Regions from separate parts of the Shigella dysenteriae genome, predicted to be linked through region 1. Evidence: predicted binding sites of a transcription regulator. Region 1 holds the regulator's gene; each other region holds the start of a gene.
The links. Region 1 encodes PhoB, which activates phosphate uptake and scavenging genes when phosphate is short. Its sites were predicted from a motif close to CTGTCATAAAACTGNCNNAT; they were not measured.

Region 1 (10,525 bases):
CTCCGTGACTGCAATCTACCCCAGAGGTTTCGCCAGCACCGGACTATCCGCCGCTTGCTGGCGCTTATAGCGACCATACAGCAGCAATGACGACATCGCAGCAAACGAAAGCAGGGCGGCAGGCAGCGCCACGTAATTATATGCCAGCCCCAGCGTCAGCATCATACCACCGCAATATGCGCCGACGGCGCTACCGAGGTTAAAGGCTATTTGCCCACCTGCGGCACCTAATAACTCTCCGCCTTTGGCGTTTTGCAGTAACAATATTTGCAGAGGTGCTGAAAGGGCAAATAATCCCGCGCAACAAATAAAAGCAAAAATAAGCGACGTTGTTTTCATACCGCCGCAGAAAAAGAGCATCAGCAGTGCCAGTACAATTATAAAGTCAGTCACTGCTGCAATGCGCAGTGGTGAATAACGTCCTGAAATCCTGCCACTTAGCATATTTCCCAGCACCATCCCTAGCCCAACTAACATCATAATAAAGGTCATCGCCGTTTCCGAAAAACCGGAAATAAACATCATGTATGGCTTTACGTAGCTGAACCAGGCAAACACACCTGCGTTGCCAAACATGGTGGCGGCGAAAATTAACCACGGGGCCGGGCTGCGCAAAAAGTGAAATTGTTCGCGCAGCTTTCCTTTCGCCTCGTCGCGAATATCCGGCACCCAAAAATAGACCGATGCCATCACCGCAATATTAAAAACAGCGATCAATAAAAAGGTGTAACGCCAGCTAAATTCCTGACTTAAATACGTTCCCAGCGGAATGCCCAGCAAATTGGCGACTGTCATCCCGGAAACCATCCCCGCCACGGCGGCGGTGACTTTTCCGGGTTTGATAATTTTTGATAACACGATCGCTCCGACGCCAAAAAATGCGCCATGCGGAAAGCCGGAAACCAGGCGACCAATGGCAAGCATCAGGTAAGACGAAGAGAGCGTGAACATGGCGTTGCCAATGACGCACAACGCCACCAGAAACAACAAGATATGTTTGAGTGAGTAGCGGCTGGAAAAGAGTGCGATTATTGGCGCACCGACCACCACCCCCAGCGCATAATACGAGATCATATGCCCGGCAGCAGGAATCGAAATTCCTACGTTATGCGCCAGCTCCGTGAGCACGCCCATAATGCCAAATTCGGCCATCCCCAAACCAAACGTGCCCAGAGCCAAAGATAAAATGACTTTTTTCATACCACCATCACAACCACCAGAACGGCTACCAATCACCGTAGCCAATAAAGTGATAGCTTGCAGGATAACGACCAGCAAGGCCAAGAGATAATTCGCCCCTCTGTATTCATTATCCTGCTGAATAGTTATTTCACTGCAAACGTACTTTCCAGTTTGCTGTAGCCCAGGCCGTTGATCTTTTTCACTTTGATCTGCACCGGAATACGCTCTTTCATCGCTTCTACGTGGCTAATCACACCGATGGTTTTGCCACTGGCGTTCAGGGCATCCAGCGCATCAAGGGCGGTATCCAGCGTTTCGCTATCCAGCGTGCCAAAACCTTCATCAAGGAACAGCGAGTCAATACGCGTTTTATGGCTGACCAGATCTGAAAGCGCCAGCGCCAGCGCCAGACTGACGAGGAAACTTTCGCCGCCAGAAAGGGTACGGGTGTCGCGTACCGCATCTGCCTGCCAGGTATCAACAACCTCGACTTCCAGCGCCTCGCTGGCTTTGCGCTGTAACAGATAGCGCCCGTGCAGCCGGGTAAGTTGCTGATTAGCGAGATGGACTAAATTATCCAGCGTCAGCCCCTGGGCAAATTTGCGGAATTTATCGCCCTCTTTGGAACCTATTAGCGAATTCAAATATCCCCAGTCCTCAACCTGCTGCGTCATTTGAGCAATTTGCTGCATTAAGGTTTGTTGTTGCTGACGGTTATCTGCATCCTGCTTCAGCTGCTGGCGAATCTCGCCTTGACTCGTGGTGTTTTCACGCAACTTTTGGTGAGTTTGCGCTAACTCTTGCTGAATCTGCTCCACCGTCACAGTGAGAGCCAACCCGTCAGGTCGGTGTTGCTGATGCTGTGCCAGCGTTTCTGCTGTCTGAGTGACCAGCGTTTGCGCCTGACGGCGCTGGTTTTCCAGATTCTGCTTGAGCTGTTCCAGCTGCGTTAGTGTTTGTTCATCCATTAGCGCCGCAAGGAACGCCTGCTGATCGTCAAAGACGCTGGCCTGTAGCGCGGTGTCAAACTGCGCCTGGGCTTTTTGCAGACTTTGCGCCGCCAGAACGTCCTGTTGCTGTAACGTCTGCTGCTGGCTGTGTAATGCGAGACATTGTTCATGTACCTGCCGCCAGTTTTCCAGTACCACAGTTTCTTCGCAGTGCGGGAGTTCATCACTTTGCGGCAACGTTTCCAGAATCGGCGTCAGCTGCTGAATACGGTTTTGCCGCGCGGTTAATTCGTTCTGGCGTTGCTGCCAGCTCTGCGCTTCTTGCTGACGTGTCGCCAACCAGCTCTCTTCTTCATCTTCCTGTGGCAATGTCAGTGCATAACCCGCCAATGCCGTTAAGAACTGCTGCTGGCGTTGTTCAATTTGCTGTTGATACTGGATAATTTGCTGATTATGCGCGGCAATCTGCCCTTGTAATTCATGTCGTTGGCTGAGTAACCGCAGCTGGCGTTCGTGCTCATCTTGTGCATTTAGCCACGGTTGAATATCGTCCTGTGGCTGCAAGGTGATATTGAGGCTGGCCGTGACGGCTTGCCATTGTTGAGTAAGTGCTTGCTCATCTTGTCGGAGGCTTTGCGCTTCGTTTTCATCACGCTGAAGCTGCTTTGTTAAGGCGTCCAGTTGCCCACGTAGCGCCGCACCTTCTTCACCGAGCTTTTTAACTTCGTTTTCCAGCGCCAGTAATCGAGACTGATTAACGCCAGGCTCCAGCGCCTGATACGCCTCGACCGCCGGGTGGCTGGTGGAACCACAAAGTGGACAAGGCTGACCCGCCTGTAACTGTGCGCGCTGGGCTTCCAGCGTTTTGATGCGCGTTTCCTGCTCGCAAATGGTTTTCACATCGGTAAGTTGCTGCGTCTTTTCTTTATAACGCTGGCGCATTTCGTTAAGTGCGGCATTACGTTGCGTCTGTTCCAGAGTGACATTCTGGATAGCGACCTGTAACTGCGCCAGACGTTTTTGTTGGGGAACAATCTGCCCATGCAGCGCGACCAGGCGCTGACGCAGTGGGCGTTGCTCGGCATGTTGCGCCAGGGCGCTAGCAACTTCATCGGCGGTTAACGTCAACGTGATCGCCGCAAGCGCATTAAGTTTTTGCTCTGCATGGGTTAACTGTTGCTGCCATTGCCGCAGATGCTCGCGATCGCTGGTTTGTTGGGAGAACTGCGCACGCCAACCCGCCAGTTCGTTGTTCCACTGACGGAAGCGGTCGTGTTCCTGTAGCCAGGCATTCAGACTTTGTTGCTGCTGCTGTAATTCTGCTGACTGCTTCGCCGCGTGGTGGCGAATGCTCGCGCGAAGCGCCATTGTGCTCTGTAAGCGAGTATTTACTTCTTCAATCTGCTGGCGAGTATGCGCCAGCGCCGCGCTGTGTTCTGCGATGCGTTCCCAGTGTGGACGAAGATTTCGTGCCGGTTGTGCCAGACTGAGCGCCGCCAGTTGAGGTTGCGCTTTTTCTTCTTCGGCTAACGCCTGTTGCAAGGCCTGTTGACGGCGGCTGGCTTCTTGCTGCAATTCGTCCAGACGCGTTAACCAGTTTAGTGATTGTTGTTCTTGCTGCTGCGCGGTAAGTAACTGTTTTTCTTCGTCAGTAAGTACCTGCAAACTCGCTGTCAGCGATTGCACTTGTTCCGGCGTGAGCAACGCGACGCCGCTGGCCTGCGCTTGCAGCTTCTCCAGCTCAGTGCGGGCCGATTTGTGCTGCTCAAAAACCATCGCCGAGATTTGCCCGTAGATTTCAGTGCCGGTTAACTCCTCGAGCAATTCCGCGCGTTCTTTGGGTTTGGCATTCAGGAAGGCAGCAAATTGCCCCTGCGAAAGCAGCATCGAACGGGTGAAGCGCCCGTAATCCAGTCCGGTTAACGTCGCCGTCAGTTCCAGCTTATCTTTCACTTTGTCGGCGAGAATTTTGCCATCGGCGCAGCGCGCCAGCTCTACGCGTGGCACCTGCAAATTACCGTCGGGTTGGTTACGCGCCCGATTCTGGCTCCAGAACGCGCGATACGCTTCACCTTTCACTTCAAACTCCACCTCCGCCAGACATTCGGCGGTATCGCGGGTCATGAGATCATTTTGCGATTGTGAAACGTTAGAGAGACGCGGAGTTTCGTGATACAGCGCCAGACAAATGGCGTCCAGCAGGGTGGTTTTCCCCGCACCGGTTGGGCCGGTAATGGCAAACAGCCCGTTGCTGGCGAACGGCTCGCGGGTGAAATCAATCTTCCATTCGCCTTTTAATGAGTTCAGGTTTTTCAGGCGCAGGCTGAGAATTTTCATGCTTCGTGTTCTCCGGCGAGGGTATGCAACGTCGTGGTGAAAAGATGCTGCAGACGTTGCTGCTGCGACTCATCCAGTTCTTCCAGTGCCAGACGGCGATTGAACACCTCTTCGACGCTGAGTTCGCTGAGGGTTTCACGCTGTTGGCTGGCTAACACACGCTCGCGCTGTTCACGACTCCGGCGTACCAGTAATACTTCAACAGGCAATGATTCGGTTAATGTCTGGATTTTGCGCTGAATATCATGCAGATACTCATCAGTAGTGATTTCGATATCCAGCCAGACAGGCGGCTCCTGCGATACATCGCGCCACTGTTCCAGCTGTGCGGTAATCGACGCCAGATCGCCTTTCAGCACTGCCATGGGTTGCGTTACCGGTACGTTCAGGTTTTCCACGCTCTCTAATTTGCCGTTTGAAAATGTCACCAGATGGACATATTTACTCTTTCCGCATTCATCAAAACTCAGTGGAATGGGGGAGCCGCAATAGCGAATATGTTCCATGCCGCCAATAATCTGTGCGCGGTGAATATGCCCGAGCGCGATGTAGTCGGCTGGTGGAAAGTTTTGTGCCGGAAACGCGTCCAGCGTGCCAATATAAATGTCACGCACGGCGTCACTTTTACTGGCCCCCACGGTCGTTAAATGTCCCGTGGCGATGATGGGCAGAGGCTGATCGCCGCGCAGTTTGCAGGCATCGGCATAGTGTTGTTGATAATAATCAGTAATAGCTGCCAGCAAATGCTGCTGTTTTTCAATTCCGTTAAGCCCCGCCTGGCTGGTAATAATGTCACGCGGACGTAAAAACGGTATGGGACACAGCACTGCGCCTGGCGTCCCGTCGCGACGAGGCAAGATTTGCGGCGCATGTCCGGCGCTGGCGACCACGGTCGTATTGAGGAACGCCATGATATCGCGCGATTCATTCAGCGTGGCGACCGAGTCATGGTTTCCTGCCAGTACCACCAGATGACAGCCAGTTTGCTGTAAATTGACAACAAAACGGTTGTATAACGTGCGGGCGTAACTGGGCGGCGAGCCGGTATCGAAAACATCACCGGCAACAATAATCGCATCCACCTGATGGGTTTGTGCTGTCTCCAGCAGCCAGTCAAGAAAAGCCTGATGTTCAGCTTCGCGGCTTTTACTATAGAAGTTCTGGCCGAGATGCCAGTCTGAGGTGTGAAGGATGCGCATAACGGTTCCCTGGCGAAAAAGCATGGGCGCGATTATACCCAAACAGATGTGCCATTTGCTTTTTTCTGCGCCACGGAAATCAATAACCTGAAGATATGTGCGACGAGCTTTTCATAAATCTGTCATAAATCTGACGCATAATGACGTCGCATTAATGATCGCAACCTATTTATTACAACAGGGCAAATCATGGCGAGACGTATTCTGGTCGTAGAAGATGAAGCTCCAATTCGCGAAATGGTCTGCTTCGTGCTCGAACAAAATGGCTTTCAGCCGGTCGAAGCGGAAGATTATGACAGTGCTGTGAATCAACTGAATGAACCCTGGCCGGATTTAATTCTCCTTGACTGGATGTTACCTGGCGGCTCCGGTATCCAGTTCATCAAACACCTCAAGCGCGAGTCGATGACCCGGGATATTCCAGTGGTGATGTTGACCGCCAGAGGGGAAGAAGAAGATCGCGTGCGCGGCCTTGAAACCGGCGCGGATGACTATATCACCAAGCCGTTTTCGCCGAAGGAGCTGGTGGCGCGAATCAAAGCGGTAATGCGCCGTATTTCGCCAATGGCGGTGGAAGAGGTGATTGAGATGCAGGGATTAAGTCTCGACCCGACATCTCACCGGGTGATGGCGGGCGGAGAGCCGCTGGAGATGGGGCCGACAGAATTTAAACTGCTGCACTTTTTTATGACGCATCCTGAGCGCGTGTACAGCCGCGAGCAGCTGTTAAACCACGTCTGGGGAACTAACGTGTATGTGGAAGACCGCACGGTCGATGTCCACATTCGTCGCCTGCGTAAAGCACTGGAGCCCGGCGGGCATGACCGCATGGTGCAGACCGTGCGCGGTACAGGATATCGTTTTTCAACCCGCTTTTAACGCCTTGCTCATCGGACGCAGAGCAGGGCTTATGATTTCTTAACTGGAGTATCTTACGTGCTGGAACGGCTGTCGTGGAAAAGGCTGGTGCTGGAGCTGCTACTTTGCTGCCTCCCGGTTTTCATCCTGGGTGCATTTTTTGGTTACCTGCCCTGGTTTTTGCTGGCATCGGTAACGGGACTGCTTATCTGGCATTTCTGGAATTTATTGCGCCTTTCATGGTGGCTGTGGGTGGATCGTAGTATGACCCCGCCACCGGGGCGTGGTAGCTGGGAACCGCTACTATACGGCTTACACCAGATGCAGCTGCGAAATAAAAAACGCCGCCGTGAACTGGGCAATCTGATTAAACGCTTTCGTAGCGGCGCGGAGTCGCTGCCCGACGCAGTGGTGCTGACCACGGAAGAGGGCGGTATTTTCTGGTGTAACGGTCTGGCGCAACAGATTCTTGGTTTGCGCTGGCCGGAAGATAACGGGCAGAACATCCTTAACCTGCTGCGTTACCCGGAGTTTACGCAATATCTGAAAACGCGTGATTTTTCTCGCCCGCTCAATCTGGTGCTCAACACCGGGCGGCATCTGGAAATTCGCGTCATGCCTTATACCCACAAACAGTTGCTGATGGTGGCGCGTGATGTCACGCAAATGCATCAACTGGAAGGGGCGCGGCGCAACTTTTTCGCCAACGTAAGCCATGAGTTACGCACGCCATTGACCGTGTTACAGGGTTACCTGGAGATGATGGATGAGCAACCGTTGGAAGGCGCGGTACGTGAAAAAGCGTTGCACACCATGCGCGAGCAGACCCAGCGGATGGAAGGGCTGGTGAAGCAATTGCTGACGCTGTCGAAAATTGAAGCCGCGCCGACGCATTTGCTCAATGAAAAGGTTGATGTGCCGATGATGCTGCGCGTTGTTGAGCGCGAGGCTCAGACTCTGAGTCAGAAAAAACAGACATTTACCTTTGAGATAGATAACGGCCTCAAGGTGTCTGGCAACGAAGATCAGCTACGCAGTGCGATTTCGAACCTGGTCTATAACGCCGTGAATCATACGCCGGAAGGCACGCATATCACCGTACGCTGGCAGCGAGTGCCGCACGGTGCCGAATTTAGCGTTGAAGATAACGGACCGGGCATTGCACCGGAGCATATTCCGCGCCTGACCGAGCGTTTTTATCGCGTTGATAAAGCGCGTTCCCGGCAAACCGGCGGTAGCGGATTAGGGTTAGCGATCGTGAAACATGCGGTGAATCATCACGAAAGTCGCCTGAATATTGAGAGTACAGTAGGAAAAGGAACACGTTTCAGTTTTGTTATCCCGGAACGTTTAATTGCCAAAAACAGCGATTAATCCGCCTTTGTCATCTTTTATTGCCATAAGCCAGCCGATGCTGGCTTATTTTCTTTGCAGTCAAAATACGGGCGCTAGATTTTACAACGGTTGGTGATTTTTTGTTCGCATGATTAGCCATGTCTTTTTCACGGAAATAGTGTTTTATACTGGTTGGTGATTTCTTATCGCTATATACCTCTGGTTTTTAGATCCCTCCTTGCTTTAAAACGTTATAAGCGTTTAAATTGCGCTTCAGGTGCTGTCATACTGACTGCATTCACGCGGTAAATCGAAAAACTATTCTTCGCCGCGCCTGGTTGGGAGTATTTCCCGCTAAAATTGTTTAAATATACCGCTGTATCATCCCCAGGGATTGGCACAAAAATTTAACGTTACAACACCACATCCACAGGCAGTATGATTTATGACCCATCAATTAAGATCGCGCGATATCATCGCTCTGGGCTTTATGACATTTGCGTTGTTCGTCGGCGCAGGTAACATTATTTTCCCTCCAATGGTCGGCTTACAGGCAGGCGAACACGTCTGGACTGCGGCATTCGGCTTCCTTATTACTGCCGTTGGTCTGCCGGTATTAACGGTAGTGGCGCTGGCAAAAGTTGGCGGCGGTGTTGACAGCCTCAGCACGCCAATCGGTAAAGTCGCTGGCGTGCTGCTGGCAACGGTTTGTTACCTGGCTGTGGGGCCGCTTTTCGCTACGCCGCGTACAGCTACCGTTTCTTTTGAAGTGGGCATTGCGCCGCTGACGGGTGATTCCGCACTGCCGCTGTTTATCTACAGCCTGGTTTATTTCGCTATCGTTATTCTGGTTTCTCTCTATCCGGGCAAACTGCTGGATACCGTGGGCAACTTCCTTGCGCCGCTGAAAATTATCGCGCTGGTTATCCTGTCCGTTGCCGCGATTGTCTGGCCGGCGGGTTCTATCAGCACGGCGACTGAGGCTTATCAAAACGCTGCGTTTTCTAACGGCTTCGTTAACGGCTATCTGACCATGGATACGCTGGGCGCAATGGTGTTTGGTATCGTTATTGTTAACGCGGCGCGTTCTCGTGGCGTTACCGAAGCGCGTCTGCTGACCCGTTATACCGTCTGGGCTGGCCTGATGGCGGGTGTTGGTCTGACTCTGCTGTACCTGGCGCTGTTCCGTCTGGGTTCAGACAGCGCGTCGCTGGTCGATCAGTCTGCAAACGGCGCTGCTATTCTGCATGCTTACGTTCAGCACACCTTTGGCGGCGGCGGTAGCTTCCTGCTGGCGGCGTTAATCTTCATCGCCTGCCTGGTAACGGCAGTTGGCCTGACCTGTGCTTGTGCAGAATTCTTTGCCCAGTACGTACCGCTCTCTTATCGTACGCTGGTGTTTATCCTCGGCGGCTTCTCGATGGTGGTTTCTAACCTCGGCTTAAGCCAGCTGATCCAGATCTCCGTACCGGTGCTGACCGCTATTTATCCGCCGTGTATCGCACTGGTTGTATTAAGTTTTACACGCTCATGGTGGCATAATTCGTCCCGCGTGATTGCTCCGCCGATGTTTATCAGCCTGCTTTTTGGTATTCTCGACGGGATCAAAGCATCTGCATTCAGCGATATCTTACCGTCCTGGGCGCAGCGTTTACCGCTGGCCGAACAAGGTCTGGCGTGGTTAATGCCAACAGTGGTGATGGTGGTTCTGGCCATTATCTGGGATCGCGCGGCAGGTCGTCAGGTGACCTCCAGCGCTCACTAAATCACTGAACATTTGTTTTAACCACGGGGCTGCGATGCCCCGTGGTTTTTTATTGTGTTGATGGGTTAGGAATTGATGGAAAGTAAGAACAAGCTAAAGCGTGGGCTAAGTACCCGCCACATACGCTTTATGGCACTGGGTTCAGCAATTGGCACCGGGCTGTTTTACGGTTCGGCAGACGCCATCAAAATGGCCGGTCCGAGCGTGTTGTTGGCCTATATTATCGGTGGTATCGCGGCGTATATCATTATGCGTGCGCTGGGGGAAATGTCGGTACATAACCCGGCCGCCAGCTCTTTCTCGCGTTATGCGCAGGAAAACCTCGGCCCGCTGGCAGGTTACATTACCGGCTGGACCTACTGCTTTGAAATCCTTATTGTCGCCATCGCCGATGTGACCGCTTTTGGTATCTATATGGGTGTCTGGTTCCCGACGGTGCCGCACTGGATTTGGGTACTGAGCGTGGTGCTGATCATTTGCGCCGTAAACCTGATGAGCGTGAAGGTATTCGGTGAGCTGGAATTCTGGTTCTCGTTCTTTAAAGTCGCCACTATCATCATCATGATTGTCGCCGGTTTCGGCATCATCATCTGGGGGATTGGCAACGGCGGGCAACCGACCGGTATTCATAACCTGTGGAGCAACGGCGGCTTCTTCAGTAACGGCTGGCTTGGGATGGTGATGTCGTTGCAAATGGTGATGTTTGCTTACGGTGGGATCGAAATTATCGGGATTACCGCCGGTGAAGCGAAAGATCCTGAGAAATCGATACCGCGTGCGATTAACTCCGTGCCGATGCGTATTCTGGTGTTCTACGTCGGTACGCTGTTCGTCATTATGTCTATCTACCCGTGGAATCAGGTTGGCACTGCCGGTAGCCCGTTCGTGCTGACGTTCCA
Region 2 (10,525 bases), 1.7 Mb from region 1:
ACCGAAGTTTATTCTGCCCGCGATTGATGGCTCCACGGTGAGGCAAAAGCTGTTTCTCGTGGCGCTGCTGGTGCTTGCGGTGGCGTGGCCGTTTATGGTTTCACGCGGGACGGTGGATATCGCCACCTTGACCATGATCTACATTATCCTCGGCCTCGGGCTGAACGTGGTGGTAGGGCTTTCTGGCCTGCTGGTGCTGGGTTACGGCGGCTTTTACGCCATCGGCGCTTACACCTTTGCGCTGCTCAATCACTATTACGGCCTGGGCTTCTGGACCTGTCTGCCGATTGCCGGGTTAATGGCAGCGGCGGCGGGCTTCCTGCTCGGTTTTCCGGTGCTGCGCCTGCGCGGCGACTATCTGGCGATCGTTACCCTCGGTTTCGGCGAAATTGTGCGCATATTGCTGCTCAATAACACCGAAATTACCGGCGGCCCGAATGGTATCAGTCAGATCCCGAAACCGACTTTCTTCGGCCTCGAGTTCAGCCGTACCGCCCGTGAAGGCGGCTGGGACACGTTCAGTAATTTCTTTGGCCTGAAATACGATCCCTCCGATCGCGTTATCTTCCTCTACCTGGTGGCGTTGCTGCTGGTGGTATTAAGCCTGTTTGTCATTAACCGCCTGCTGCGGATGCCGCTGGGTCGCGCCTGGGAAGCGTTGCGTGAAGACGAAATCGCCTGCCGTTCGCTGGGCTTAAGCCCGCGTCGTATCAAGCTGACCGCCTTTACCATCAGCGCCGCGTTTGCGGGTTTTGCCGGAACGCTGTTTGCGGCGCGTCAGGGCTTTGTCAGCCCGGAATCCTTCACCTTTGCTGAATCAGCCTTTGTACTGGCGATAGTGGTGCTCGGCGGTATGGGCTCGCAATTTGCGGTGATTCTGGCGGCAATTTTGCTGGTGGTGTCGCGCGAGTTGATGCGTGATTTCAACGAATACAGCATGTTAATGCTCGGTGGTTTGATGGTGCTGATGATGATCTGGCGTCCGCAGGGCTTGCTGCCCATGACGCGCCCGCAACTCAAGCTGAAAAACGGCGCAGCGAAAGGAGAGCAGGCATGAGTCAGCCATTATTATCTGTTAACGGCCTGATGATGCGCTTCGGCGGCCTGCTGGCAGTGAACAACGTCAATCTTGAACTGTACCCGCAGGAGATCGTCTCGTTAATCGGTCCTAACGGTGCCGGAAAAACCACGGTCTTTAACTGCCTGACCGGATTCTACAAACCCACCGGCGGCACTATTTTACTGCGCGATCAGCATCTGGAGGGTTTGCCGGGGCAGCAAATCGCCCGCATGGGCGTGGTGCGCACCTTCCAGCATGTGCGTCTGTTCCGTGAAATGACGGTAATTGAAAACCTGCTGGTGGCGCAGCATCAGCAACTGAAAACCGGGCTGTTCTCTGGCCTGTTGAAAACGCCTTCTTTCCGTCGCGCCCAGAGCGAAGCGCTCGACCGCGCCGCCATCTGGCTTGAGCGCATTGGTTTGCTGGAACACGCCAACCGCCAGGCGAGCAACCTGGCCTACGGTGACCAGCGCCGTCTGGAGATCGCCCGCTGCATGGTGACGCAGCCGGAGATTTTAATGCTCGACGAACCTGCGGCAGGTCTTAACCCGAAAGAAACGAAAGAGCTGGATGAGCTGATTGCCGAACTGCGCAATCATCACAACACCACTATCTTGTTGATTGAACACGATATGAAGCTGGTGATGGGAATTTCGGACCGAATTTACGTGGTCAATCAGGGGACGCCGCTGGCAAACGGTACGCCGGAGCAAATCCGTAATAACCCGGACGTGATCCGTGCCTATTTAGGTGAGGCATAAGATGGAAAAAGTCATGTTGTCCTTTGACAAAGTCAGCGCCCACTACGGCAAAATCCAGGCGCTGCATGAGGTGAGCCTGCATATCAATCAGGGCGAGATTGTCACCCTCATTGGCGCGAACGGGGCGGGGAAAACCACCTTGCTTGGCACATTATGCGGCGATCCACGCGCCACCAGCGGGCGAATTGTGTTTGATGATAAAGACATTACCGACTGGCAGACGGCGAAAATCATGCGCGAAGCGGTAGCGATTGTCCCGGAAGGGCGTCGCGTCTTCTCGCGGATGACGGTGGAAGAGAACCTGGCGATGGGCGGCTTCTTTGCCGAACGCGACCAGTTCCAGGAGCGCATAAAGTGGGTGTATGAACTGTTCCCGCGTCTGCATGAGCGCCGTGTTCAGCGGGCAGGCACCATGTCCGGCGGTGAACAGCAGATGCTGGCGATTGGTCGCGCGCTGATGAGCAACCCGCGTTTGTTGTTGCTTGATGAGCCATCGCTCGGTCTTGCGCCGATTATCATCCAGCAAATTTTCGACACCATCGAGCAGCTGCGCGAGCAGGGGATGACTATCTTCCTCGTCGAGCAGAACGCTAACCAGGCGCTGAAGCTCGCTGATCGCGGCTACGTGCTGGAAAACGGCCATGTAGTGCTCTCCGATACTGGTGATGCGCTACTGGCGAACGAAGCAGTGAGAAGTGCGTATTTAGGCGGGTAAATTATCAATAACCCGGCAGCTAAGTTCTGCCGGGTTATTCGTCCGTATACAGACTTGTTTCAACTGACCGGGAGGATTAAAACCAGACCACTTATTTGCCACGGAAAGGTTCCCTCCCATGCATTATGCCGTTGTTGTCATGCTTGAACTGCTTTGCTGTATTCACGCTTACCGTACCGGACAAGAGCGGTACTGGATTTTTATCATTTTCTGTTTTCCGGTGATTGGCTGCGTGGCGTATTTCGTCATAGTGATGCTGCCTGAAACGGGCGCTGACCGTCACGGGCATACTTTGCTGATGCGCCTGCAGGACAAACTAAACCCTGAGCGCCACCTGCGCAAATTAACCGAAGAACTGGCGATTGCCGAGACGAATCAAAACCATTATGCGTTGGCTAATGAACTGGCGCGTCTGGGGCGTTATCACGAAGCTGTTCCCCATTATCAGCAGGCGTTAAGCGGGATATTCGCCCATGAAGCGGCAATGATGCTAAGCCTGGCGCAGGCACAGTTTGCTATTCAGGAGTTCGCCGCCTGTCAGCAGACGCTGGAAGATGTGATGCGTTATAACCCTGATTTTCAGTCGGCAGACGGGCATTTGTTATTTGCCAGAACGTTAGCCGCACAAGAAAAATACGCTGATGCGGAAAGCGAGTTTGAAGTATTGATTTCTTATTACCCCGGCCCGCAGGCGCGTATTTACTATGCGGAAATGTTGGCGAAAATGAGTCGGTTACGTGAAGCCAACGAGCAGTATGTTGCCGTGGTTGATACGGCTAAACGCTCAAGACCTCATTATAGAAAACACCACCGGGAATGGATTAAGACCGCCAATGAGCGGCTGAAGCAGAGTGTGGTGCAATGAAAATCTTCTTTGCCGTTAGACCAGTGTCGCGGCAATCTTTTGTTAAAATTGAAAAATGTAGCTCTCATCGGGCAGCAAAACTGGACGCAGAATTTGCTGCCATTTTTGCTCTTCATGGTAAGGAGTTCTGGCGATTAGCTGGCCGTTAATCGCCTCTTTTCAGTGCATTCTCGGGATATCCGTGCCCCATCTCCCATTTTCCCTTACCCGTACCGTCACCGCCTTGTCATCTTTCTGACACCTTACTATCTTACAAATGTAACAAAAAAGTTATTTTTCTGTAATTCGAGCATGTCATGTTACCCCGCGAGCATAAAACGCGTGAATTCGCGCATTCGGTACAACAAGAGAGATAAACGATGAAACCGTTACATTATACAGCTTCAGCACTGGCGCTCGGACTGGCGTTAATGGGGAATGCACAGGCAGTGACAACCATTCCGTTCTGGCATTCTATGGAAGGGGAACTGGGTAAAGAGGTGGATTCTCTGGCCCAACGTTTTAACGCCGAAAACCCGGATTACAAAATTGTACCGACCTATAAAGGCAACTACGAACAGAATTTAAGCGCGGGGATTGCCGCATTTCGTACCGGCAACGCTCCGGCTATTTTGCAGGTTTATGAAGTTGGCACCGCCACCATGATGGCGTCGAAAGCCATTAAACCGGTGTATGACGTGTTTAAAGAGGCGGGGATTCAATTCGATGAGTCGCAGTTTGTGCCGACGGTTTCAGGTTACTATTCCGACAGCAAAACCGGCCACTTACTCTCCCAGCCGTTCAACAGCTCGACCCCCGTTCTCTATTACAACAAAGACGCCTTCAAGAAAGCAGGATTAGACCCGGAACAGCCGCCGAAAACCTGGCAGGATCTGGCGGACTATTCTGCAAAACTGAAAGCCTCCGGCATGAAGTGCGGCTACGCCAGCGGCTGGCAGGGCTGGATCCAACTGGAAAACTTTAGCGCCTGGAACGGTCTGCCGTTTGCCAGCAAAAACAACGGCTTTGACGGCACGGATGCGGTGCTGGAGTTCAACAAGCCGGAGCAGGTGAAACACATCGCCATGCTCGAAGAGATGAACAAGAAGGGCGATTTCAGCTACGTCGGGCGTAAGGATGAATCCACCGAGAAGTTCTATAACGGTGATTGCGCGATGACCACCGCCTCTTCCGGTTCTCTCGCTAATATTCGCGAGTACGCCAAATTCAACTATGGCGTAGGCATGATGCCTTACGACGCCGATGCGAAAGATGCACCGCAAAACGCCATTATCGGCGGGGCCAGCCTGTGGGTGATGCAGGGCAAAGATAAAGAAACTTATACCGGCGTGGCGAAGTTCCTCGACTTCCTCGCTAAGCCAGAAAATGCTGCCGAGTGGCATCAGAAAACTGGTTATCTGCCAATCACCAAAGCGGCGTATGACTTGACTCGTGAGCAGGGCTTTTATGAGAAAAACCCAGGGGCGGATACCGCGACGCGTCAGATGCTGAATAAGCCGCCGTTGCCGTTCACCAAAGGGCTGCGTCTGGGCAACATGCCGCAGATCCGCGTGATTGTGGATGAAGAGCTCGAGAGCGTGTGGACCGGTAAGAAGACACCACAGCAGGCACTGGATACCGCCGTTGAGCGTGGAAATCAGTTGCTGCGCCGCTTTGAGAAATCGACGAAGTCTTAATCAGTGTAATGTCGGATGCGTTTCGCTTATCTGACCTGGCATCGCGTGTAGGCCGGATAAGCGAAGCGCATCCGGCACAGTTCAGGAATTAACCGTAATGTCATCATCCCGTCCGGTGTTCCGCTCGCGCTGGCTGCCTTATCTGCTGGTCGCGCCGCAGCTCATCATCACCGTTATCTTTTTTATCTGGCCTGCGGGCGAAGCGTTGTGGTACTCGCTGCAAAGCGTCGATCCGTTTGGTTTCTCCAGCCAGTTTGTCGGCCTGGATAACTTCGTCGCGCTGTTTCATGACAGCTACTATCTCGACTCCTTCTGGACGACGATAAAATTCAGCACCTTTGTCACCGTCAGCGGTTTGCTGGTATCGCTGTTCTTTGCGGCGCTGGTGGAGTACATCGTGCGCGGCAGTCGTTTCTATCAAACCTTGATGCTGCTGCCGTATGCCGTGGCTCCCGCCGTTGCCGCCGTATTGTGGATCTTCCTGTTTAACCCCGGTCGCGGGCTGATCACCCATTTTCTCGCTGAGTTCGGCTACGACTGGAACCACGCGCAAAACAGCGGTCAGGCAATGTTTCTGGTGGTGTTTGCCTCAGTATGGAAGCAAATCAGCTACAACTTCCTGTTCTTCTATGCCGCGCTGCAATCCATTCCCCGTTCGTTGATCGAAGCCGCAGCCATCGACGGTGCAGGGCCGATTCGCCGCTTCTTTAAGATTGCGCTGCCGCTTATCGCCCCGGTGAGTTTCTTCCTGCTGGTAGTGAACCTGGTGTATGCCTTCTTCGACACCTTCCCGGTGATCGACGCCGCCACGTCCGGCGGGCCGGTTCAGGCCACCACGACGCTGATTTATAAGATCTACCGCGAAGGCTTTACTGGACTGGATCTGGCTTCGTCTGCCGCACAGTCGGTGGTGTTGATGTTCCTCGTCATCGTGCTGACGGTGGTGCAGTTCCGCTATGTTGAAAGCAAGGTGCGTTACCAATGATTGAGAACCGTCCGTGGCTGACGATATTCAGCCATACCATGCTGATCCTCGGGATCGCGGTGATCCTCTTCCCGCTGTACGTGGCGTTTGTCGCGGCGACGCTGGATAAACAGGCCGTCTACGCCGCGCCGATGACGCTCATCCCCGGCACGCATCTGCTGGAAAACATCCACAACATCTGGGTAAACGGGGTAGGCACAAATAGTGCGCCGTTCTGGCGGATGTTGCTTAACAGCTTCGTGATGGCGTTCAGCATTACGCTCGGCAAAATTACCGTCTCGATGCTCTCGGCATTCGCCATTGTCTGGTTTCGTTTTCCGCTGCGTAACCTCTTTTTCTGGATGATTTTTATCACCCTGATGTTGCCGGTTGAAGTACGTATCTTCCCGACGGTGGAAGTCATCGCCAACCTGAAGATGCTCGACAGCTACGCCGGTTTAACGCTGCCGCTGATGGCCTCGGCGACCGCGACGTTTCTTTTCCGCCAGTTCTTTATGACCCTACCGGATGAACTGGTGGAAGCCGCGCGGATCGACGGCGCGTCGCCAATGCGCTTCTTTTGCGACATCGTTTTTCCGTTGTCCAAAACTAATCTGGCGGCGTTGTTTGTGATCACCTTTATTTACGGCTGGAACCAGTATTTGTGGCCGTTGTTAATTATTACCGACGTGGATCTCGGCACCACCGTGGCAGGGATCAAAGGGATGATCGCCACTGGCGAAGGCACCACAGAATGGAACTCAGTGATGGCGGCGATGTTGTTAACGCTTATCCCTCCGGTGGTGATTGTTTTAGTGATGCAGCGTGCCTTTGTGCGCGGCCTGGTCGATAGTGAGAAATAAGATGGCAGGACTGAAATTACAGGCAGTAACCAAAAGCTGGGATGGCAAAACCCAGGTGATTAAACCGCTGACCCTTGATGTGGCGGATGGCGAATTTATCGTGATGGTCGGGCCGTCTGGCTGCGGGAAATCGACGCTGCTGCGTATGGTTGCCGGGCTGGAGCGGGTGACGGAAGGCGATATCTGGATCAACAATCAGCGGGTGACCGAAATGGAGCCGAAAGATCGCGGGATTGCGATGGTGTTCCAGAACTACGCGCTTTATCCGCATATGAGCGTCGAAGAAAACATGGCGTGGGGGCTGAAAATTCGCGGCATGGGCAAGCAGCAAATTGCCGAGCGCGTTAAAGAAGCAGCGCGCATTCTGGAACTGGACGGTCTGCTTAAGCGCCGCCCGCGCGAGCTTTCCGGCGGTCAGCGTCAGCGTGTGGCGATGGGCCGCGCGATTGTGCGCGATCCGGCGGTGTTCCTGTTTGATGAGCCACTCTCTAACCTCGATGCCAAGCTGCGCGTACAGATGCGTCTTGAACTGCAACAGCTGCACCGTCGCCTGAAAACGACATCACTCTACGTTACTCACGATCAGGTTGAGGCGATGACCCTCGCCCAGCGAGTAATGGTGATGAACGGCGGCGTTGCCGAACAGATTGGCACACCAGTAGAAGTCTACGAAAAGCCCGCCAGCCTGTTTGTGGCGAGTTTTATTGGCAGCCCGGCGATGAATCTGCTGACAGGCCGCGTGAATAACGAAGGCACGCATTTCGAACTGGACGGCGGTATTGAGCTGCCGCTAAACGGTGGCTACCGTCAGTATGCCGGGCGTAAAATGACCCTCGGCATTCGCCCGGAACATATTGCGCTAAGCTCGCAGGCAGAAGGTGGCGTACCGCTGGTGATGTATACGCTGGAGATCCTCGGCGCAGATAACCTGGCGCACGGACGCTGGGGCGAACAGAAGCTGGTGGTACGGCTGGCGCATCAGGAGCGCCCGACGGCAGGCAGCACGCTGTGGCTGCATCTGCCGGAAAATCAGCTACATCTTTTTGATGGTGAAACAGGACAACGAGTATGAGTAACTGGCCTTATCCCCGCATCGTCGCCCACCGTGGCGGCGGTAAACTGGCCCCGGAAAACACCCTGGCGGCAATCGACGTCGGGGCAAGATACGGTCATAAGATGATCGAATTTGACGCGAAGTTATCGAAAGATGGCGAGATCTTCCTGCTTCATGACGACAATCTCGAACGTACCAGTAACGGTTGGGGCGTCGCGGGTGAACTGAACTGGCAGGATTTACTGCGCGTGGATGCAGGCAGTTGGTACAGCAAAGCGTTTAAAGGTGAGCCGCTGCCGTTGCTTTCGCAGGTGGCGGAACGCTGTCGCGAACACGGGATGATGGCGAATATCGAAATCAAACCCACCACTGGCACCGGGTCGTTGACGGGCAAAATGGTGGCGCTGGCGGCACGCGAACTGTGGGCCGGTATGACGCCACCGCTGCTGTCATCGTTTGAGATTGATGCTTTAGAAGCTGCACAACGGGCGGCACCGGAATTGCCGCGCGGTTTGTTGCTGGATGAATGGCGCGACGACTGGCGCGAACTGACCGCGCGGCTGGGCTGCGTCTCTATTCATCTCAATCATAAGTTACTCGATAAAGCGCGAGTGATGCAGTTGAAAGACGCCGGATTACGGATTCTGGTTTATACCGTCAATAAACCCCAGCGCGCGGCAGAGTTGCTGCGCTGGGGCGTGGATTGCATCTGTACTGATGCGATTGATGTTATTGGTCCGAACTTTACGGCCCAATAGTTTTCAGCGGAATGTCAGGCTGCGGCGTGCTGGGTGGATTCAGCATGTCGCCGTTTTTCCTCTGTTGCAGCATATGCTGCTGATTTAGCGAACTATCCGGATTATGGTTGTTGTTTAACATCCCGCCGTTGGTGTTGGGCAGCATTTGCTGCCGGGCGGGGTTTAGCTCCCCCGGCTGCGACTGCAATACCCGCTGAGAGTTGCTATTAATCTGATTTTCTAAATGCTGCTGTTGTAATTGCGTCTGCGTTTTCAGTTGCTGATTCAGCATCCCTTTTTGCTGGATTTGCTGAGTCTGCATCTGGGTTTGCATCCGCTGCTGGCTGGGGATCTGATATCCCGGCTGGTTGGGGTTATTCAGAGTATTAATGGGCTGTGCAAAGCCGACAAACGGCAGGAGTGCCGTCAAAAGCAGAAGTCGTTTCATCGCGTATCCTCCTCTGAAGATATCCTTTAAGTTTACTCTGTTCCCGGCGAAACGATGATTATTTCAGAGTTATACACCAGGCTTAAGTGGGGAAGGCCCCTCACATAACTGGAGAATAACGATGATAAAACCGACGTTTTTACGCCGGGCGGCGATTGCTACTTTGCTTTCAGGATGCTGTTTTAGTGCCGCCGCCGCGCCACCTGCGCCGCCGCCCGTTTCGTATGGCGTGGAGGAAGATGTCTTCCATCCGGTACGCGCGAAGCAGGGAATGGTAGCGTCTGTGGACGCCACTGCCACCCAGGTGGGGGTAGATATTCTAAAGGAGGGCGGGAATGCCGTTGATGCCGCTGTGGCAGTGGGGTATGCGCTGGCGGTAACACATCCGCAGGCAGGGAATCTGGGCGGCGGTGGTTTTATGCTGATCCGATCGAAAAATGGCAATACCACCGCTATCGATTTCCGCGAAATGGCGCCCGCCAAAGCAACACGCGATATGTTCCTCGATGACCAGGGCAACCCGGACAGCAAAAAATCACTCACTTCGCATCTGGCTTCCGGCACACCGGGTACGGTCGCGGGCTTCTCGTTGGCGCTGGAGAAGTACGGCACCATGCCGTTGAATAAAGTGGTGCAACCGGCGTTTAAACTGGCACGCGATGGTTTTATCGTTAACGATGCGCTGGCCGACGATCTCAAAACCTACGGTAGCGAAGTGTTGCCGAATCACGAAAACAGCAAAGCTATCTTCTGGAAAGAGGGGGAACCGCTGAAAAAGGGTGACAAGCTGGTGCAGGCGAACCTCGCAAAGAGCCTGGAGATGATTGCCGAAAACGGCCCGGACGAATTCTACAAAGGCACGATTGCGGAACAGATCGCCCAGGAGATGCAGAAAAACGGTGGCTTGATCACTAAAGAAGATTTAGCGGCCTATAAAGCGGTCGAACGTACACCGATTAGCGGCGATTATCGCGGGTATCAGGTTTACTCCATGCCACCGCCATCTTCCGGCGGGATCCATATCGTGCAGATCCTCAATATTCTGGAAAACTTCGATATGCAGAAATACGGCTTTGGCAGTGCCGATGCGATGCAAATCATGGCAGAGGCTGAGAAATACGCCTACGCCGACCGCTCGGAATATCTTGGCGATCCGGATTTTGTCAAAGTCCCGTGGCAGGCGCTGACCAATAAAGCCTATGCCAAATCTATTGCCGATCAAATCGATATCAATAAAGCGAAGCCATCCAGCGAAATTCGCCCTGGCAAGCTTGCGCCTTATGAGAGTAATCAAACTACCCATTACTCAGTGGTGGATAAAGACGGTAACGCGGTAGCGGTGACCTATACGCTGAACACCACCTTCGGTACGGGGATTGTCG
Region 3 (10,525 bases), 1.3 Mb from region 1:
CCACATCAAGATAACTGTGGCTTAACACCTGTACAAGCGAAAAAAATCAATCACCTGTCCGGAAATACGGGATCACTGTAAAGTGTTGGTGAGGCAGTCTAGGAGGGGGATTTAATTTGGGATACTGATGAAAGGATTATGATCAGTTGGATATAGGATCGTACTAAGCTGAGCGGCAGGTTAGCTAGATTAGTTAACCAGATAAGTGAAATCTAGTTCCAAACTATTTTGTCATTTTTAATTTTCGTATTAGCTTACGACGCTACACCCAGTTCCCATCTATTTTGTCACTCTTCCCTAAATAATCCTTAAAAACTCCATTTCCACCCCTCCCAGTTCCCAACTATTTTGTCCGCCCACAGAAGGGCTGCCTTTTGGCGGCCCTTTTACTTACCAGCATTAATAATCTAACCTCATTCCAGATAATTAACTTCAGCTATTATTTGGGGCACCGTTGAACACTTGTTTTAACCGTAGTAGTAATTAAATACCTCGAATCATTGACAAACAATTGCCATAATTGACGTACTTTGTAATGAATAGCACGTTTTGTTCATTCAAGAATCGCTTGTAAAATAATCATCAATATGTGATTTGATTTAACTATGTAACAATGTGTGATAATAAATTATCACTGTAAATGTATAGTCTTTCCACAAATATAGGCAAAAAATATAATTTGAAAGTATGGTTTACTAAAAATAAGACTATTTTCTACGCAAATTAATAGTTGTAGATTATGTAAATATGAAAAAATTGTCTGCTTTGAGATGTATGATATAATTAAAAAATCACCTCGTCATAAAAATAATATTTATATCTATTTATTATTCCCTCTTCTTTTAAGCAATCACATAACGATATAAATTTAGTTTTGCTTAACACCTAAATTAATTTATCTAAATGTATAAAATAAAAACCACTTGCGCCAAAGTATATTGGTAGTACTATTTGGTTTCTGATCAAATACCGATCAGGTTTATCCAAATTTAATAAATGGATAACACACAGGAATAATATCAAATTAATGGAGTTATATTTATGAAACCAAATATGATTGTAGGAGCATTAGCGTTAACTTCTGTGTTTATGGCAGGTCACCTACAGGCGGCTGATGGAACAGTCCATTTCCGTGGTGAAATTATTGACAGTACTTGCGAAGTCACACCTGAAACTAAAGATCAGGTCGTTGACTTAGGCAAAGTAAACCGTACAGCCTTTAGTGGCGTCGATGATGTGGCTGCCCCGACGGCTTTTTCTATCGATCTGACTCAATGCCCGGAAACCTTTAAGTCCGCCGCAATTCGTTTCGATGGTAATGAAGATGCTCATGGTAATGGCAACCTGGCAATTGGTACCCCGCTGGATAACTCTAACGATGCTGCCGCTGGTATTAGCCCGAGTGATAACAGTGGGGATTATACTGGTGCGGGTGCCGTTAGTGCAGCGAAAGGCGTAGCTATTCGTTTATATAACCGTGCAGATAACACTCAGGTCAAGTTATATGAAAATTCTGCATCAACTCCGATTTCTAATGGTAATGCATCCATGAAGTTCATGGCTCGTTATATTGCTACGGAAACGACTATTGACCCTGGTACAGCTAACGCCGACTCGCAGTTTACAGTTGAATATATAAAATAAATCATTCTTAACATAATACCTTAAATAAAATGGCGCTCGCCATTATGGTTCTCTTTTACTTAAATGAAGGGCGTCATTATTATATTTTTATGAGATACATTTATGCCTATGTATTTACTTAGATTGTTTTTTGCTGTTACTTTGATTACGCAGATGTCGATGGCTATGGCTGGTATTGTTGTTGGGGGAACTCGCGTTATTTTTTATGGAGACAAACCTGATACCACAATCTCTATTTTTAATAAAGAAACGAACCTTCCTTATCTATTGCAGACATGGGTTGATCCATTTAATAAAGAGGATAAAAGCAAACCGCCATTTTCAGTGATACCTCCTGTTTCTCGCATTGAACCACAGCAAGAGAAAATATTACGCATTTTAAAAACGGCTGGCGAGTTACCAAAAGATCGGGAGTCCGTATTCTGGTTGAACGTGAAAAACATCCCTCCTTCACTTGATAAAAAAAATACCAATGTTCTTGAGATAGCCATAAAAACAAGAATTAAGTTATTCTGGCGACCAGCCGCGGTAAAGATAATCCCTGAGCAGGCTATTAAAAATGTTAAATGGTCGCGGCAGGGTAATAATCTCATCGTCGAAAATCCAAATCCGATCCATATTAATGTAATGAGTGTGACGGTGGATGATAAAGACGTGTCGCTAAATATGATCCGCCCTTTTGAAACATTGACATTACCAATTCCGGCTGGCGTGGCAGGAAAATCGCTCGTTTGGCGCTTTATTAATGATTACGGTGCAATTAGTCAACCACTAAAGAAAAACCTTTAAGCGCCGGATAAGGATATATCGATGGCCTCTTCGCATCTTTTCATTACGCTTGCATCGGGCATATGTCTGCTCTGTTCCATATCTGCTTTTGCCCGGGATAGCTTGTTCAACCCCAGATTACTGGAACTGGATCATCCTGCGGATAATATTGATATTCACCAGTTCAACCGTTCGAATACCTTACCTGCGGGAACATACAAAGTTGATGTGATGATCAACGGCATGCTCTTCGAACGCCAGGAAGTTAAATTTGTCCAGGATAACCCTGATGCTGAACTCCACCCATGCTACGTGGCGATAAAAAACGTACTGGCGACCTATGGTATAAAAGTTGATGCGATAAAATCTCTGGCGAATGTTGATGACAAAACATGCGTAAATCCCGTTCCGCTGATCGACGGGGCGACCTGGTTACTGGACGCCAGTAAGCTGGCATTGAATATTACTATTCCGCAAATTTATCTCAACAATGCAGTTAATGGTTATATCAGCCCTTCCCGTTGGGATCAGGGGATCAATGCCATGATGATGAATTATGATTTTTCGGCATCGCATACCATCCGGTCAAATTATGACGACGACGATGACAGTTATTATCTGAATTTGCGTAATGGTATTAATTTAGGCGCATGGCGTTTTCGTAATTACAGCACCCTGAATTCTTATGACGGTAATGTGGACTACCATTCCGTCAGTAATTACATTCAGCGCGACATTATGGCATTACGTAGCCAGATTATGATTGGCGATACCTGGACGGCAAGCGATGTATTTGATAGTACACAGGTGCGTGGCGTGCGGCTGTATACCGATGACGATATGTTGCCCTCCAGCCAGAACGGCTTTGCGCCAGTGGTACATGGGATTGCGAAAACTAACGCCACGGTGATCATCAAACAAAACGGCTACGTTATTTATCAATCAGCCGTACCACAGGGCGCATTTGCCCTCACCGACTTAAACACGACCAGTAGCGGCGGCGATCTCGATGTCACTATCAAAGAAGAAGATGGCAGCGAGCAGCACTTTATTCAGCCATTTACTTCACTGGCCATTCTCAAGCGTGAAGGTCAGACCGATGTAGACCTTAGCATTGGAGAAGTGCGCGACGAAAGCGGCTTTACGCCTGAGGTCTTGCAGTTACAAGCAATGCACGGTTTCCCTTTGGGAATAACCTTGTATGGCGGAACACAACTGGCAAATGATTACGCTTCTGCCGCGCTGGGTATTGGTAAAGATATGGGGGCGCTGGGCGCGATTTCTTTTGACGTGACTCATGCCCGCTCGCAGTTTGACTACGGCGATAATGAGAGTGGTCAATCGTATCGTTTTCTCTATTCCAAACGTTTTGAAGACACCAATACCACCTTTCGTCTGGTGGGTTATCGCTACTCTACGGAGGGGTTCTACACCCTCAATGAATGGGTGTCGCGACAGGATAACGATTCTGATTTCTGGGTAACGGGCAACCGTCGCAGCCGCTTCGAAGGCACCTGGACGCAATCTTTCACGCCAGGCTGGGGCAATATTTATTTAACATTCAGTCGACAGGAATACTGGCAGACCGATGAGGTCGAGCGTTTATTACAGTTCGGCTATAACAACAACTGGCGAAACATCTCCTGGAACGTTTCCTGGAACTATACGGACTCGATCAAGCGCTCATCGGGCAACCATCATGATGATAACAATGATGATTTCGGCAAAGAACAGATTTTCATGTTCTCAATGTCGATACCGCTATCGGGCTGGATGGAAGACAGCTACGTCAACTATTCGTTAACGCAAAACAACCACCATGAAAGCACGATGCAGGTCGGTCTGAACGGAACGATGCTGGAAGGGCGTAACCTGTCTTATAACGTACAGGAATCGTGGATGCACTCTCCTGATGACTCCTACAGCGGCAATGCCGGAATGACCTATGACGGGACTTATGGCTCGGTCAATGGCAGCTATTCCTGGAGCCGTGACTCCCAACATTTTGATTATGGCGCCAGAGGCGGCGTGCTGGTGCATAGTGACGGAGTGACCTTCTCGCAGGAACTGGGCGAAACGGTGGCATTAGTCAAAGCGCCGGGCGCAGAAGGCCTGTCCATTGAAAACGCCACCGGGATTTCTACCGACTGGCGTGGTTATACCGTAAAAACGCAGCTTAGCCCATATGACGAAAACCGCGTGGCATTGAACAGCGACTATTTCTCCAAAGCCAATATTGAACTGGAAAACACCGTCATCAACCTGGTACCAACGCGCGGTGCGGTGGTGAAAGCCGAATTTGTCACCCATGTCGGTTATCGCGTGCTATTTAACGTCCGCCAGGTCAACGGTAAACCAATAATGTTTGGCGCGATGGCAACCGCCTCTCTCGAAACGGGCACAGTCACCGGGATTGTCGGTGATAACGGCGAACTGTATCTCTCCGGGATGCCTGAAAAAGGCGAGTTTTTATTGAGTTGGGGACAAGCTGCGGATGAAAAATGTAAGGCGGCCTATCACATCACCCATAAACCTGATGATACCAGCCTGATTCAAATGGATGCGATTTGTCGCTAAAGGAAGCATGAATGAAAAAAATATTATCAGGGTTGATTCTGCTGCTTTGCTGTCCTTATGGTTTCGCCGCTAATGGTGATGGCGTTTGTTTTAATAGTGATGGCGCAACGCACATGTCAAATTTATCATTTGGTCCGCTGACGGTGGCTGCGGCGAATAACCACTCCGGATACAATATTTTCGAGGCACTGAGCAACACGACTGGAACATACCCGGTGCGCTGTCACTGTGATGACACGCATGGCGGACCGGGCCAACAAACAGCATTTTTTCCTATCTTCTACACGGGGGATGCCGCACCGGGGCTTGTGCTTGAGCGCACTCTTAATGGGTTAAATTACTATGCTCTGAATGATTATTTATCGGTCGGCGTGACGATTTTTATTATTAATAACCAATATGCGGCCATTCCTTTTGAACACTTATCCAACCAATCCACCTCACCGCAACATACCTGTGGAGCAGGTAATAATGGGAGCACTGTAAATCTGGATTCAGGGCGCTCGGCAAAATTATCTTTCTATGTTCGGCATTCTATTACTGGCACGGTGACAATACCCACAACGGAAGTCGCCTGGTTGTACGCGGGCATGTCCGATCATTTTCCCAAAACGACCCCCGTTTCTAAAGTGACAATTCGCGGACAACTAACGGCCCCGCAGAACTGTGAGTTAACGCCAAATCAGAGCATCGATGTCGATTTTCAAAAAATTAATAGCGCTGAGTTCTCCTCAACGGCGGGTTCAATTATTGCCGAAAGAAAGATCAAAACCGAAGTGACTGTATCCTGTACCGGGATGGAAGACGTAAGGTCCACGGAGGTGGTGAGTGCGTCGATGATTGCGGCAAACAGAAGTGCCGATGCCACTATGATCGTGACGAGTAATCCGGATGTGGGAATTAAGATTTTTGATAAGAACGACCGTCCAGTGAATGTGGATGGGGGCAACTTACCCGCTGATATGGGTGCTATTAGTCGATTAGGAAAAACCGATGGTAGCGTAACGTTTTATTCAGCGCCCGCCAGTCTGACGGGAGCAAAACCAGCGCCTGATAATGGATTTACCGCTACAGCCACGCTGGTTATTGAATTTACTAACTAATCTTGTGTTAGTAAAAGGAATAATTTCATGAAAAAATGGCATTATATATTTTGCATAATTCTCTTTCATTTAGGGTTGCCGTGCGGGTATGCGGCAAATGATGGCACGTGTGCAACAAGAGGCGGCACACATACATTAAGCCTTAATTTTCCTCTGACAACGGTCAGTGCAGCAAACAATGTGCCTGGAAATACATTAATAGATATTGCTAATGCAACATCTTCTGAAAATTATAGCGTTCTGTGTAACTGTGATTCAAAACATAGCAATGGCGCTTATCACGAAATATATTATACCGCAGACCCTGCTCCCGGTATGGTTTATAGCACCACCGCAAGTGGTCTTGCTTTTTACTATCTTAACGAATATGTCGATGTGGGAACAAAAATATCTGTGCTAAATGCGGGGTATACGGCAGTTCCTTTTGAACATGTTTCCAACCAGGCAACTACAACAGATCACACTTGTCAGGGAAACAAAACTACAGCGGTTGGCGTGAGCCTGAAAACTGGAGCAGATGCGAAGATTTCATTTCGTATTAAACGTTCAATAAATGGAACGGTAGTAATACCTATCACCGATATTGCATTGCTGTATGCCAACATATCCAGCACCACGACCCGTGGTGAGGCGATTGCAAAAGTTCGAATTTCAGGCAGTTTGACCGCACCACAGTCTTGTCAGATAAATGCAGGACAGGTGATTTATTTTGATTTTGATACTATTCCTGCGTCCGAATTTTCATCTACCGCCGGGCAAGCCATTACTTCACGAAAAATCACTAAAACAGTGAGTATTGAGTGTACGGGGATGGGGGATGAGCGTACGCAGAAAGTCGATGCTTCTTTTACGGGGACGAACCGAAGCAGTGACGATACGATGGTTGCGACAGACAATGCCGATGTCGGGATCAAAATTTACAATAAATCGAATGCTGAAGTTAGCGTCAACAACGGAAAGTTACCCGCAGACATGGGCAACACGACCATTTTTGGTCGTAAAAATGGTTCGGTAACTTTTTCGGCAGCACCTGCCAGCTTTACCGGTGCCCGGCCTCAGCCCGGCGTTTTTAACGCTACCGCGACCTTAACCATTGAATTTGTAAACTAACCTTTTGCGGCTGTTTTATGACAGCCGTTCATATTTCCTCTCCTTTTATGAAAAAACGCTGATATTTTTACCCTTTAATATCAATAAGTAATAACTTTCGTTTGGGTGTCATCAAACTGTCACATTCCTTACATATAACTGTCACCTGTTTGTCCTATTTTGCTTCTCGTAGCCAACAAACAATGCTTTATGAATCCTCCCAGGAGACATTATGAAAGTTATGCGTACCACCGTCGCAACTGTTGTCGCCGCGACCTTATCGATGAGTGCTTTCTCTGTGTTTGCAGAAGCAAGCCTGACAGGTGCAGGTGCAACCTTCCCTGCGCCGGTGTATGCCAAATGGGCTGACACTTACCAGAAAGAAACCGGTAATAAAGTTAACTACCAGGGTATCGGTTCTTCCGGTGGCGTAAAACAGATTATCGCTAATACCGTTGATTTTGGTGCCTCTGACGCGCCGCTGTCTGATGAAAAATTGGCTCAGGAAGGCCTGTTCCAGTTCCCGACCGTGATTGGCGGCGTGGTGCTGGCGGTTAACATTCCAGGGTTGAAGTCTGGCGAGCTGGTGCTGGATGGTAAAACCCTCGGCGACATCTACCTCGGCAAAATCAAGAAGTGGGATGATGAAGCCATCGCCAAACTGAATCCGGGTCTGAAACTGCCTTCACAGAACATTGCTGTAGTACGCCGCGCAGATGGCTCCGGGACTTCCTTCGTCTTCACCAGCTACCTGGCGAAAGTGAATGAAGAGTGGAAAAACAACGTTGGTACTGGCTCTACCGTAAAATGGCCGATCGGTCTGGGTGGTAAAGGTAACGACGGTATCGCTGCGTTCGTTCAGCGTCTGCCGGGTGCAATTGGTTACGTTGAATATGCTTATGCGAAGCAAAACAACCTGGCGTACACCAAACTGATCTCCGCTGATGGTAAACCTGTTTTGCCGACTGAAGAAAACTTCGCTAATGCAGCAAAAGGTGCAGACTGGAGCAAAACCTTCGCTCAGGATCTGACCAACCAGAAAGGCGAAGATGCGTGGCCTATTACCTCTACCACGTTCATTCTGATCCACAAAGATCAGAAGAAACCAGAACAAGGCACAGAAGTGCTGAAATTCTTCGACTGGGCGTACAAAACCGGGGCTAAACAGGCGAACGACCTGGATTATGCCAGCCTGCCGGATAGCGTAGTTGAACAGGTTCGCGCAGCGTGGAAGACCAATATTAAAGACAGTAGCGGCAAGCCGCTGTACTAATAAAACTCCAGGCCGGGTACGGTGTTTTACGCCGCATCCGGCATTACAAAATGACTTTGTAAACGCGTTTAACTGAAGAGTAACTTATGGCTGCAACCAAGCCTGCTTTTAACCCACCGGGTAAAAAGGGCGACATAATTTTCAGCGTGCTGGTAAAACTGGCGGCGCTGATTGTGCTATTGATGTTGGGTGGCATTATTGTCTCTCTGATCATCTCCTCATGGCCGAGCATTCAGAAATTTGGTCTGGCTTTCCTGTGGACCAAAGAGTGGGATGCGCCGAACGATATCTACGGGGCGCTGGTGCCGATCTACGGTACGTTGGTGACTTCGTTTATCGCGCTGCTGATCGCCGTCCCGGTGAGTTTCGGTATCGCCCTGTTCCTGACTGAGCTTGCGCCTGGCTGGCTGAAACGCCCGCTGGGTATCGCCATTGAGCTGCTGGCAGCCATTCCAAGTATCGTTTACGGCATGTGGGGCCTGTTTATCTTTGCGCCGCTGTTCGCCGTTTACTTCCAGGAGCCGGTCGGCAATATCATGTCGAATATCCCGATTGTCGGCGCGCTGTTCTCTGGCCCGGCATTTGGTATCGGTATCCTCGCGGCAGGCGTGATCCTCGCCATCATGATTATTCCGTACATTGCGGCGGTAATGCGCGATGTGTTCGAACAAACCCCGGTGATGATGAAAGAGTCGGCCTACGGTATTGGCTGCACCACCTGGGAGGTTATCTGGCGTATCGTTCTTCCGTTCACCAAAAATGGTGTTATCGGCGGCATTATGCTGGGGCTGGGCCGCGCGCTTGGTGAAACCATGGCGGTGACCTTTATCATCGGTAACACCTACCAGCTCGACAGCGCCTCGCTGTACATGCCGGGCAACAGTATCACCTCTGCGCTGGCGAACGAATTTGCCGAAGCGGAATCCGGTCTGCACGTTGCCGCACTGATGGAACTGGGCCTGATCCTGTTTGTGATTACCTTCATCGTCCTCGCCGCATCGAAGTTTATGATTATGCGCCTGGCTAAGAATGAGGGGGCACGCTAATGGCTATGGTTGAAATGCAAACCACTGCGGCGCTGGCGGAATCCCGCCGCAAAATGCAGGCGCGTCGCCGCCTCAAGAACCGTATTGCACTGACGCTCTCGATGGCGACGATGGCCTTCGGTCTGTTCTGGCTGATCTGGATTTTAATGTCCACCATCACCCGCGGTATCGACGGTATGTCGCTGGCTCTGTTTACTGAAATGACGCCGCCGCCCAATACGGAAGGTGGTGGTCTGGCGAACGCTCTGGCGGGTAGCGGGCTGTTAATTTTGTGGGCCACGGTATTCGGTACGCCGCTGGGCATTATGGCGGGGATTTATCTGGCGGAATATGGTCGTAAATCCTGGCTGGCAGAAGTGATTCGCTTCATTAACGACATTCTGCTCTCTGCGCCGTCGATTGTGGTTGGTCTGTTTGTTTACACCATTGTGGTGGCGCAGATGGAGCACTTCTCCGGTTGGGCGGGTGTGATTGCCCTGGCGCTGTTGCAGGTACCGATTGTTATCCGCACCACCGAGAACATGCTGAAACTGGTGCCGGACAGCCTGCGTGAAGCGGCTTATGCGCTGGGTACACCGAAGTGGAAGATGATCTCCGCGATTACGCTGAAAGCGTCGGTGTCCGGGATCATGACCGGTATCCTGCTGGCGATTGCCCGTATTGCTGGTGAAACCGCGCCGCTGCTGTTTACCGCGCTCTCCAACCAGTTCTGGAGCACGGACATGATGCAGCCGATCGCCAACCTGCCGGTGACGATCTTTAAGTTTGCGATGAGCCCGTTTGCTGAATGGCAGCAACTGGCCTGGGCCGGGGTGTTGATTATTACCCTGTGCGTACTGCTGCTGAACATTCTGGCGCGCGTTGTTTTTGCGAAGAATAAACACGGTTAACACTTTGCCGGATGCGGCGTGAACGCCTGATCCGGCCTACGGTAAGCCTGATTAGCGAAGTGCATCAGGCACGATGAGGAAAAGATTGCAATGAGTATGGTTGAAACTGCCCCGAGTAAAATTCAGGTTCGTAAT

Region 2: ugpB (sn-glycerol-3-phosphate ABC transporter substrate-binding protein UgpB) is a predicted target of PhoB. The motif match lies at 3,625-3,644, and genes of this name have one in related genera.
Region 3: pstS (phosphate ABC transporter substrate-binding protein PstS) is a predicted target of PhoB. The motif match lies at 7,308-7,327, and genes of this name have one in related genera.

Annotation. Positions count from the first base shown of each region.
Region 1 covers NZ_CP055055.1:1,099,955-1,110,479, forward strand. The annotation lists gene araJ (MFS transporter AraJ) at 16-1,200, opposite strand; gene sbcC (exonuclease subunit SbcC) at 1,326-4,469, opposite strand; gene sbcD (exonuclease subunit SbcD) at 4,466-5,668, opposite strand; gene phoB (phosphate response regulator transcription factor PhoB) at 5,858-6,547, shown strand; gene phoR (phosphate regulon sensor histidine kinase PhoR) at 6,605-7,900, shown strand; gene brnQ (branched-chain amino acid transporter carrier protein BrnQ) at 8,307-9,626, shown strand; gene proY (proline-specific permease ProY) at 9,702-10,525, shown strand, end outside.
Region 2 covers NZ_CP055055.1:4,474,443-4,484,967, reverse strand. The annotation lists gene livM (branched chain amino acid ABC transporter permease LivM) at 1-1,057, shown strand, start outside; gene livG (high-affinity branched-chain amino acid ABC transporter ATP-binding protein LivG) at 1,054-1,821, shown strand; gene livF (high-affinity branched-chain amino acid ABC transporter ATP-binding protein LivF) at 1,823-2,536, shown strand; gene HUZ68_RS21465 (tetratricopeptide repeat protein) at 2,655-3,401, shown strand; gene ugpB (sn-glycerol-3-phosphate ABC transporter substrate-binding protein UgpB) at 3,761-5,077, shown strand; gene ugpA (sn-glycerol-3-phosphate ABC transporter permease UgpA) at 5,175-6,062, shown strand; gene ugpE (sn-glycerol-3-phosphate ABC transporter permease UgpE) at 6,059-6,904, shown strand; gene ugpC (sn-glycerol 3-phosphate ABC transporter ATP binding protein UgpC) at 6,906-7,976, shown strand; gene ugpQ (glycerophosphodiester phosphodiesterase) at 7,973-8,716, shown strand; gene HUZ68_RS21435 (DUF2756 family protein) at 8,703-9,143, opposite strand; gene ggt (gamma-glutamyltransferase) at 9,265-10,525, shown strand, end outside.
Region 3 covers NZ_CP055055.1:4,843,829-4,854,353, reverse strand. The annotation lists gene lpfA2 (long polar fimbria major subunit LpfA2) at 1,042-1,644, shown strand; gene HUZ68_RS23135 (fimbrial chaperone) at 1,747-2,433, shown strand; gene HUZ68_RS23130 (fimbria/pilus outer membrane usher protein) at 2,455-4,989, shown strand; gene HUZ68_RS23125 (fimbrial protein) at 5,001-6,092, shown strand; gene HUZ68_RS23120 (fimbrial protein) at 6,120-7,202, shown strand; gene pstS (phosphate ABC transporter substrate-binding protein PstS) at 7,414-8,454, shown strand; gene pstC (phosphate ABC transporter permease PstC) at 8,541-9,500, shown strand; gene pstA (phosphate ABC transporter permease PstA) at 9,500-10,390, shown strand; gene pstB (phosphate ABC transporter ATP-binding protein PstB) at 10,481-10,525, shown strand, end outside.